Regions from separate parts of the Sinorhizobium sp. BJ1 genome, predicted to be linked through region 2. Evidence: riboswitches for the same ligand, from Rfam matches in the RefSeq annotation. Region 2 holds a riboswitch; each other region holds the start of a gene.
The links. A riboswitch is a leader RNA that binds a small molecule or an ion and turns the genes downstream of it on or off. The one in region 2 is predicted to bind cobalamin.

Region 1 (3,269 bases), on a different contig from region 2:
CCTGGTGCAGGCATAGCCGTCCATCTGCTCGGCGAAATACTGAACCATGTCATTGCGCTCGAACTCGCCATGCACCAGCACATCGATGCCGATGTCCTCCTGCCAACGGATCGCCGCCTCCGTTTCCCGCGCGAGGAAGGCACGGTAGTCGATATACGAGAGTTCACCACGCTGATGCGCTGCACGGGCAGCCCTGACCTCGGCGGTCTGCGGGAAGGATCCGATCGTGGTCGTCGGCAAGGGCGGCAGGGACAGATGGCGGGCCTGAACATCTTTCCGCGCTGCGAATGGGCTTACCCGCTTTGCCATCTCCGGCGTCAAAGACTTCAACCGCCCCTCGACCAGTGGATCATGCGCCTCGCGGGATGCCCGGCGAGCGGCAACGGCCAGAACCGACGCCCCGATCCGCGTTTCGACCGCGTCCCGGTTGCCTGAGAGCGCCTGTTTCAGCACTGCCAGTTCCTCGAGTTTCTCGGTCGCGAAGCTGAGCGACGCCCTGAGTTCGAGATCGAGCGCCGTCTCGTCGGCAAGGTCGTAGGGCAGATGCAGCAGGCTGCAGGAGGGTGCGAGTTGCAGCCTGTCCGCTGCCCGCTGCTCGACCAGGGGGGCCAGGTCGCGAAGAACGGCATCCAGGTCGGCACGCCAGATGTTGCGGCCGTCGAGCACGCCGAGCGAGAGGGTGAGATGCGGTGGCGCATCCGCCACGATCCTCTTCAGTTCTTCAGGGATCCTGATGCCGTCGATATGCAAACCATCCACTGGCAGTGCGAGGGCAGCCGCAAGATTGTCGGCGTAGGCGCCATAGTAACTTGCCACCATGATTGAAAGGTCCGGAACAGCTAGGGCGACAGCCGAGAACGCCCGCGTCAGGCAATCCCGCTCCTTGTCGGTCAGGTCGAGAGCCAGGCACGGCTCGTCGATCTGCACCCAGTCCGCACCGGCCTCATGAAGCTCCGCCAGGATCTGGCGGTAGATCGGGAGCAGCCGGTCGAGGAGGTCGAGCGGGTCCGAACCGTCGCGCGCCTTGCCGAGCTTGAGGAAGGTCACCGGACCGAGGGCCACGGGCCGCGTGTGAATGCCGATCTCCTTGGCTTCGAGGAACGCGTCGAGTGGTCTGTTGCGGGTGAGCGAGAAGCACTGCCCCGCCTGAAATTCCGGGACCAAGTAGTGGTAGTTCGTGTCGAACCATTTCGTCATCTCAAGTGCCGGACGGCCAGCGTCGTGCGGGTTTATGCAGCCGCAATCGGCCTGCTTGCCGCCCCTCTCGCCTCGCGCGAGCGCGAAGTAGGTGTCGGGCGCAACCGGTCCATCCGTCCAGCCGTAGCCTTCCGGAATGGCGCCGACCATCACCGCGTGGTCGAGAACATGATCGTAAAGCGAAAAGTCGTTCGAAGGGATCACGTCGATCCCGTGTTCCTGCTGCAGTTTCCAGTGCCGTTGGCGCAGCTCGCACGCTGCCGCCAGGAGCGCCGTTTCATCGCTCTTGCCTGCCCAATAGGTTTCGAGCGCGAATTTCAGTTCGCGTTTCCTGCCGATCCTGGGAAAGCCGAGGTTTGCCGTCTTGATGCTCATTTCCTTGTACCCCGAAGGTTATGGGCAAGGCATGGGCACGACGCATCGGCGAGACGGTCAAAAGCGCGCCGTTCGCAAAAGCGGCACACCGGGACACCCCGCCCGTGGACGTTATCTATCGCGGCAGGTCTCCTGACTTGCGGGTCATCACCGCCATCCGTCTTCCCGAGGCGTCTTCCTCAGTGACATGCTGGATGACAGTTCTCCGCCTACAGTTGCGGGGGCAGTCCCGGCATGGGTGCAACACGCACCGTCACCGGATTCCCTCTTAGCTCCGGACCAGACGATCCGCAGAACCACGATACCGCAACAATGGCAGCACGAGAGAGATTGGTCAATGACATAAAGACATTGTTATGTCATTATGCCGCTTGTTCTGTCCATATCTGCACGGCAGATCTAACCCCCCATTCAACTCACGACCAGAATATTCCTGTTTGTTCTTTCAGTTGGCCGTTTTCGCAGCGACATCCGCACCGGGCCAATAAGCATGGTGACCTACTCCCCTTCGCCAATTGGATGTACTTGCATGGAGACGGCACGGCGCTCAGGCATGGATGTGATCAACGCACCGACGATGATAGCCAGTGCAGCAGACATTCCTGAACTTGTCAGCCATTCGCCGAAGAATACGGCTGCGAAGAGCGCGGAAAAGAATGGCTCGCTCGATTCGATGACCTGCGTCTTGTAAGCCTCGATACACTGAAGAGCGAGAATTGTGCAGTAGAATCCACAAAATGATGGGATAACCCCCAGCGATAGCAAACTTGGTAGCGCGTTTACTGACGGGACTTGTGCGCCACTCCAAGCATAAGGAACAGCGAGCATTACAAAGCCATAAGCCAGGAACCACCAAAAATTCTCTAGGGATGAGCGGAGCTTAAAGAACTTCCATGCGAAGATAAAGCTGGCGTAACCTAGCCCCGCGATAAGGGCGAGGATGACGCCGGCAATGCTTCCAATCACCAGGCCGTCACCAGCAATCAGGAAGCTGCCTCCAAGAAAGACCATGGTCATAGCGAACGCCTTGCGCGTCGTTACCCTTTCCTTCAGGATGAGGATGTCGAGCGCGATTGCACCAAGGCCGCCAGCGAACACAAGGATGGCAACCAATGGGATCGGCGCATAAGCGAAAGCTCGGGTTTCGAAATGATAAAGCGTGAAGATGCCAAGCGCGGAGCAAACGGCGATCTTCCACGACCCCGTGAATTCGGAGCCTACTCTGGCCAAGCCCGCAGGCCTCAAAAGGATGACGATTGACAGCAGCGAAAGCGCGATGCCGCAACGCCAGAATGCGACCGCGGTGTGGTCGAGGCCTTCATTGAAGGCGGACCGAGAAAGCACCCCCACGGTCCCATTCGACAGAGCTGCTAAAAGGGCAAAAACGGCTCCAAGGATTGGCGAAAGATATTTATTCTTCATGGCTGTAACTTTGTTGCTATCATGTGCGAGCAGCAGGCCTCGCCGAATGCACGGAAGATTTCGACGCTGAGCGGATCCTCAGCGTGAAACCATTCAGGATGCCATTGCACAGCGGCGGCAAACGTTGGCGCGTCCTTTACAGATACGGCTTCGATGACGCCGTCCACGCATCGCGCATCAACAGCAAGGCCATCGGCCAATCGCGCGATTCCCTGCCGATGCAGGGTGTTGACCAGGACTGGATCCTTATGCGACCGGCGGATGCACTGGGCGAT
Region 2 (3,269 bases):
TGCTGCTGGAGCCTGAACTTCGACGAGATCGGCTACGGGCCCATTTGCTCGCCAACGAAGTGTGACGTGAGCCACACCCCTGGCCTTCTCCCCGCATGCGGGGAGAAGAGACAAGCGGCGAACGGACGCATGTGGGCTAGTTCACCCGGAGAAACCGGTCGTTGATGAAACCGGAGACGATGCCAAGCACGAGCCAGAAGGCGAGCGTCGTCGCAAGCGCGGCGACGGCGAACTCGGCGCCGAGCACGGCCGGCACGTTGCTGGAGATGTCGAGCGGCTGCGGCGCGCCATAGAGGTGGGGAGCAGCGACAAGGACGAGACCCCCCAGCTTGGCGACGATTCCGTGCCGGAGTGCCAACAGGTAAAGGCCGGCGGCGGAGAGCAGTATCGTCGCCACCCACCATGCCTGACGGTCGCCAAGCTCGGCGGCCGGAAAGCCCGGCAGTTCCGGTGGCAAGCCGACTGCGGGCAGCAGGTGCACCGCCAGCCAGCCGAAGGCGCCCCAGAGCGCGCCGTTGGCAAGCGTGATCGGATAGCCGACCACCAGGCTGATGCCGGCAAGCAGCAGCGAGAAGCCTGCACCGGTGACCAGATTGGCGGCAAGCGTGCCGGAAAAGCGGCTCATGCCGAACATGATGCCGCCTTCCTCGTGTTCTTCGCCCTCATGGGCATAGGCGGGCGTGACCGGGGAAAGCGCGGCAAGCATGTCGCCCAACGACGGGGCGCCGTTCAGCAACGAATGCTGCTGATGATCCGTGGCCGCCGGCTGCTCACCGGCTGGCTGTCCGGGGGCGGCTGGCACTTCGCCTTCGAATTCTTCCGCATGCAGGATGAGCGGCGTGACGCGCAATTCCTGGGCGCCGGTCATGAAGACGCCGGCTACCAGCCCGGCCACAATCGCGGCCAGAAGTGTCTTGACGATCATTGTCGTTTTTCCTCGGCGGGCGCGGTCGCCCTGCGGCAGCCGGCCCCGCTCCATGGACGCAAACCGGCGCTTGCCGGCGCGTGCCAGCGGCACGACGCTCCGAGCACCGGCGTGTCGGTTGTTGCTTCGTTCGATCTGGAACGCGGCCAGCGTTCCATAGCTTCGCTTAGTGGCAGGGGAAGCCGTAGGAATGACGCGTGTCGTGGGCCGTGTCATGCAGCACGGCCGAATTCGCCAGGCCGGCACCGAAGACCAGGAAGCCACCGATCATGAGGGCAATGATACCCGCGGTCAGTCGGTCGCTGAGGGAAAGCGGAATGCTCGAAACAGTAGACGTAGCCATGACAACCTCCGTGATGGCAATGGGATATTCCCCTTGGGCACTATGCCCGCATCGCTTGGCAGGTTTCCTGGCTCGCAGCGTCAGATGCCCAGATTAGGCACCAGGGATTTGCCTCACCTTCCCAGTTCGAACCGCCCTCTCGCGGTTTTACCCAGTGGCTTCTTCCGGATCGCTCCGGAATAGCAAATTCACGCTGCTCTACAGTCGCGGGGTCGGCCGTGATTGAGATGCCCAGCTTGGGTCCACCCGTCACGTTCCCGTTTACTCCCGAAACGCGTTCGCATTCCGGGAACCAACCGATCATCGATGATTAGGTGGGGACGCCGACGATGTCAATCGAGCCACAGCGGAAAGTACGAGAGGGTTTTGCGAGCTTGCGGTGCAGGCACGTGGTACGGGACAACCCCTGATGACTGTGATGCGTCAGTCGGTTATTCCTTCCTTGACTTGCTCAGGTTCAAGCCGGGGTGATCGTCGGCTATGGCCGCGAAACCAACCGCAACCAATGTCTGGAGTGTCGCGTGATGATTGCCTTTGTTCCCGCACTGGCCTTCGCTGCCGTCGTCGGCTCTGGCCTGATGGCTGGGCTCTTCTTCGTCTTTTCCGTCTGCGTCATGCAGGCGCTTTCGCGGCTGCCGCCCGAAGAGGGTATCGCTGCGATGAACGCCATCAACGTGGTCATCCAGAATCCGCTGTTTCTTACGGCCTTCATGGGAACGGCACTTATTGGCCTCGCGCTCATCGTTGCCGCCTTTGTCTGGGGCGGGGAGGGGAGCTATCTGCTGGCAGCGGGGGGGCTTGCCTATATCGTCGGCACGCTGATGGTGACGATCGTCTTCAACGTCCCCTTGAACGACGCACTCGCAGCGGCCCGCGGTGAGGCTGCGGTCGAAATCTGGCAGCAGCGTTATCTAACGGATTGGGTCTGGTGGAACCACGTCCGCACAATCGCCTCGATCGGGGCGCTGGCGCTCCTTGTGCTCGGCTACGCCCGAAGCTGAAGCGCAGCGTCAAACACTGGACCGCATGAGATTCGGGAGGAAAACATGACTGTCCGACGCATCGTGCCCAATCTTCAGGTGTCCGATCCCACATCGGCGCACCGCTTTTATGCGGACCTGCTCGACCTCGAGATCGTTATGGATCACGGCTGGCTCGTCACCTTCGCAGCCAAGGGCAGTTCATCCATGCCGCAGGTGAGCTTCGCCACCGAAGGCGGATCGGGAACGCCGGTGCCGGCGCTCTCGATCGAGGTGGATGACGTGGACGAAGTCTATGGGCGTGCGAAGGCTGCCGGTGCAGAGATCGTCTACGATATCACCGACGAGCCCTGGGGCGTGCGGCGCTTCTTCCTGCGCGATCCGTTCGGCAACATAGTCAACATCCTGTCGCATTGAGCGGGGCACGAACCCCGGCGCAACCGATCAGACGGTCGTCAGTGCGTTGGCGACGTCGGCGACGAGATCGTCCGGATGCTCGATGCCGATCGACAGGCGGATGGTGGATTCGAGCACGCCGATCCGGCGCCGCACCTCGATCGGCACGCCCGAGTGAGTCATGGCAGCCGGGTGGCTGGCGAGCGATTCCGTGCCGCCGAGGCTGACGGCGAGCTTGAAGATCTGCAGGGCGTTCAAGAAACGGAAGGCTGCCTCCTGGCCGCCGGCGATGTCGAAGGAGAAGGTCGAGCCGGCGCCGGTGCACTGCGCGGCAAAGACGCGGCCGACCGGCGAGGCTTCGTCGTGGAAGGGCAGATAGTGGATCCCTTCGACCTTCGGGTGGTCGCGCAGGAACTCGGCGACGATCCGGGCGTTGTCGTTCGCCTTCTCCATCCGGACCGACAGCGTTTCGAGCGACCGACCGAGCATCCAGCAGGAATGCGGGTCGAGCTGCGTGCCGATCGAGCCGCGAAGCGCCTTCACCTGTTTGATGAGCGCCTTGGAGCCAAGGACGGCGCCGGCGATAAGGTCGGAGTGCCCGCCGACATATTTGGTGAGCGAATAG
Region 3 (3,269 bases), on a different contig from region 2:
GGATCAGTTTCAGCTTCGGCCCGAGGTCGACCTCAACATGCGTTGCGCTGGTCGGACTGATCCTGCCCGACGTATTGGCGCTCGGGGCCGCCAGCGGCCGGCCAAAGTGTCCAATCACCCGCCGGGAGAAACCCTCGGGCATGCGGATACCGAGCGTGTCGAGCCCGGCGGAGGCCAGCGCATGCACGCCGCTTTCGGGTCGCTGCGGCAGGATCAGCGTCAGAGGTCCGGGCCAGAAGGCTTCCGCGAGGCGCCGGGAGATTTGATCGAACGCCACATGCGCTTCGGCCATTGCCATGTCGGAGACATGGCAGATCAGCGGATTGAAGCGCGGCCGGCCCTTCATCTCGTAGATGCGGCTGATCGCATCGGCATTGGTCGCATCCGCAGCAAGCCCGTAGACGGTTTCCGTCGGGATCGCGACCGGTTCGCCTTCTGAAAGCACGGCGCAGGCCTTTTCGATCGCTCGATCCGGTTCGTTGCGCGTATCGATGATTTCGGCCATGGCGGTTCCGATCCTTTCCGTCGCTTCCTTAACGGAGGAGGAGGGAAAACAGAACGACTTTCTTCGCCGACGGGCGGGATCAGAGGCTCCGAATAACCCGCCGCAAAGCCTCGTCGCGTGCGCCGAGCATCAGGACGTTCTTGAGCGCCACTTTCGGGTCCTGCGTCCGGAAGATCAGCCCATTGCCGCGAACGTTGCGATTGATGGCCATTTGCCCAAGTTCGGAGTCCGGCGCGATGGCGACGGCGAAATACATGCGTGAATAGCTGGTTTGTATCCGTTCGAAGAAATGCGTCTCGTCCCCGAGGTCGGAGAAGAAGTTGGCGAAGTAGAAAGCCCAGGTGATTTCGCGCGATTGGTTGAGCTTCGCCTTAGCGGCTGTCACATGGCAATAGCCGAGGTGGGGGCTATCGGCGAGCGTCCGGTGGAAGATCATCTTCGGGAACTGGATGAAGGCGTGAAAGCCGTTGATCCGCTTGTGAGTCGTCTCTCCCGCCGCCTGCAATTTCTGGCCGGTTCTCTCGGCCACCTCTTCATGGGTCATGTAGCGGCGCTGCTCGGGCATCCACGGGCGGCGCCGGTCAATGCGGCCGGTGCGCAGGAACTCCGTGTGGCCCGCCGTTTTCGGCGTCGGCGCCTGCGCTTTGCCGGAGGCGTCGTAGTATCTGAGCTTTGCCATCGACCTCTGTGTCACCTAATCCGTCAAACGGATTGATCCGTCAGTGAACGCTAAATCACTATGGTTAACAGAGTATTTCGGGCGCCACACTGGCTGCTCCGCATCGCCTGTATGTCGCAAAATGGCCAGTTGTCTTCGCGGCGGGGATGGCGCGGTTAAGAAAAGCTTCAGCTGCTGAAATAGACATCTATCATCTTGTTTATTATAGAAAATGTGACGGACGTCTCCATGCGGCCGCGCGAAAATCTCTGTCGTCTTTCCGGAATGGAATGTCGCACACCGGCAATTGCCGAGCCGGGCTGCGCGCTTAGATTGGGATGCTCAAGGTGCCGCCTCTAAGAGGGGGCGGAGAATTGGGAAGCCGGTCAAATCCCGGCGCTGCCCCCGCAACGGTGGTGGAGTGAAAGCCACGGCAGAGAGCCACTGGACAGGTCGTCCGGGAAGGTGCCGGGCTGGTCCTTCGGGGACGACTCCAGAGCCCGGAAACCAGCCTTGGAGCGAAACGACCGTAACAGGTTGCGGCGGGCAGCCGGATCGGAGCTATGGCGTACGGCAAATCACCGGCGCGGTTCCTGTCCTGCCTGTCCGAAACAGGGCTAACGAGGACATGGGCATGGACACTCAGAATGAAATGCTGCGCAAGCTGAAGACCCGCCGCGAGGGCTACAGCCTCGACCGGGCCTTCTACATCGACCCGGACTATTACCGACAGGACCTGGAGCATATCTGGTACAAGGACTGGCTCTTCGTCGGCCACGACTGCGAAATCCCGCGGCCTGGCAACTATTTCACCCTGCAGGTCGGCGACTATCCGATTGTCATCGTGCGCGATCGCCAGGGGGCAGTGCGGGCGCTGCATAATTCCTGTCGCCACCGCGGCTCGCGCGTTTGCACGCAGCACAAGGGCTCCTCGGCCAAGCTGGTTTGTCCCTATCATCAATGGACCTACGAACTGGACGGCAGGCTTCTCTTCGCCCGGCAGATGCCGGAGGATTTCGATCCCGCCCAGCACAGTCTGAAGCCGGTGCATTGTGAAACGGTCGGCGGCTATATCTTCGTCAGTCTCGCCGAGCAGCCGATGGATTTCCAGCCGTTCCGCGACACGGTCGCCGGCTATCTCGCACCGCATCGCCTCGGCGAAACCAAGGTCGCCTATGAGAGCACCATCGTCGAGAAGGGCAACTGGAAGCTCGTCTGGGAAAACAATCGCGAGTGCTACCATTGCGCCGCCAATCACCCGGAACTCTGCCGCACCTATCCGGAGGCTCCGACAGTGACCGGCGTCCAGGGCGCCATGGACGACCCCGAAATCGGTGCCCATTGGGAAAGATGCGAAGCGGCGGGACTGCCGAGCGCCTTCAGGATCGGACCGACCGGCCAGTTCCGCATGACGAGAATGCCGCTGATCAACAGGGCCGAGAGCTATACGATGTCCGGCGAGAAGGCCGTCCGCAAAGAGCTTTCCGCCGGCGTCAGCGCCAAGGGCATCGGCACGCTGCTTCTCTTCCACTATCCGACGACCTGGAACCACATCCTCGGAGACCACGCGATCACCTTCCGCGTGCTGCCGCTCGGGCCGGAACTGACGCAGGTAACCACCAAATGGCTCGTCAACAAGGATGCGGTCGAGGGGGTCGACTATACGCTCGAGGACCTCACCCATGTCTGGACGGAGACCAACGATCAGGACCGGCAGATCGTCGAGGAAAACGCTTTCGGCATCCGCTCGCCGGCCTATGAGCCGGGTCCCTATTCGGCCGAACACGAGGGCGGCGTGATGCAGTTCGTCGACTGGTACTCGCGCTTCATGGTGGATCGCCTCCAGGGCAAGTCCTCTCCTTTGTCGCGGGTGGCCTGACCATGGAAATGGCCCGTTCCTTTCATCATTTCGACGAGCTTCATCCCTGGATCGACCGCCAGCACCTGCTTGAATGCACCTCCGTGGTCGCCGAGACCGCGGATGTGATGACCTTCACCTTCCGGTCGGACAAGCCGGCCTGGTTCCGCTACCTACCCGGGCAGTTCGTGACGCTGGAACTGCCTGTCGGCGAAGAGCCGGTCTTTCGCACCTATACGCTGTCGTCC

Region 1: it holds a riboswitch for cobalamin, as region 2 does, so the genes downstream of both, metE (5-methyltetrahydropteroyltriglutamate--homocysteine S-methyltransferase) here and CO676_RS07445 (CbtB-domain containing protein) in region 2, are expected to answer to the same signal.
Region 3: it holds a riboswitch for cobalamin, as region 2 does, so the genes downstream of both, CO676_RS05490 (aromatic ring-hydroxylating dioxygenase subunit alpha) here and CO676_RS07445 (CbtB-domain containing protein) in region 2, are expected to answer to the same signal.

What each region holds. Positions count from the first base shown of each region.
Region 1 covers NZ_NWTH01000031.1:52,212-55,480, reverse strand. Annotated here, with positions in the region: gene metE (5-methyltetrahydropteroyltriglutamate--homocysteine S-methyltransferase) at 1-1,572, opposite strand, end outside; cobalamin riboswitch at 1,677-1,888, opposite strand; gene CO676_RS27970 (DMT family transporter) at 2,071-2,994, opposite strand; gene CO676_RS27965 (gamma-glutamyl-gamma-aminobutyrate hydrolase family protein) at 2,991-3,269, opposite strand, start outside.
Region 2 covers NZ_NWTH01000004.1:272,563-275,831, forward strand. Annotated here, with positions in the region: gene CO676_RS07435 (ferric iron reductase) at 1-65, shown strand, start outside; gene CO676_RS07440 (CbtA family protein) at 137-925, opposite strand; gene CO676_RS07445 (CbtB-domain containing protein) at 1,092-1,268, opposite strand; cobalamin riboswitch at 1,308-1,580, opposite strand; gene CO676_RS07450 (anthrone oxygenase family protein) at 1,793-2,269, shown strand; gene CO676_RS07455 (VOC family protein) at 2,315-2,665, shown strand; gene CO676_RS07460 (cystathionine gamma-synthase family protein) at 2,693-3,269, opposite strand, start outside.
Region 3 covers NZ_NWTH01000003.1:431,454-434,722, reverse strand. Annotated here, with positions in the region: gene CO676_RS05505 (L-threonylcarbamoyladenylate synthase) at 1-505, opposite strand, end outside; gene CO676_RS05500 (DUF6656 family protein) at 585-1,184, opposite strand; cobalamin riboswitch at 1,492-1,694, shown strand; gene CO676_RS05490 (aromatic ring-hydroxylating dioxygenase subunit alpha) at 1,798-3,042, shown strand; gene CO676_RS05485 (hybrid-cluster NAD(P)-dependent oxidoreductase) at 3,045-3,269, shown strand, end outside.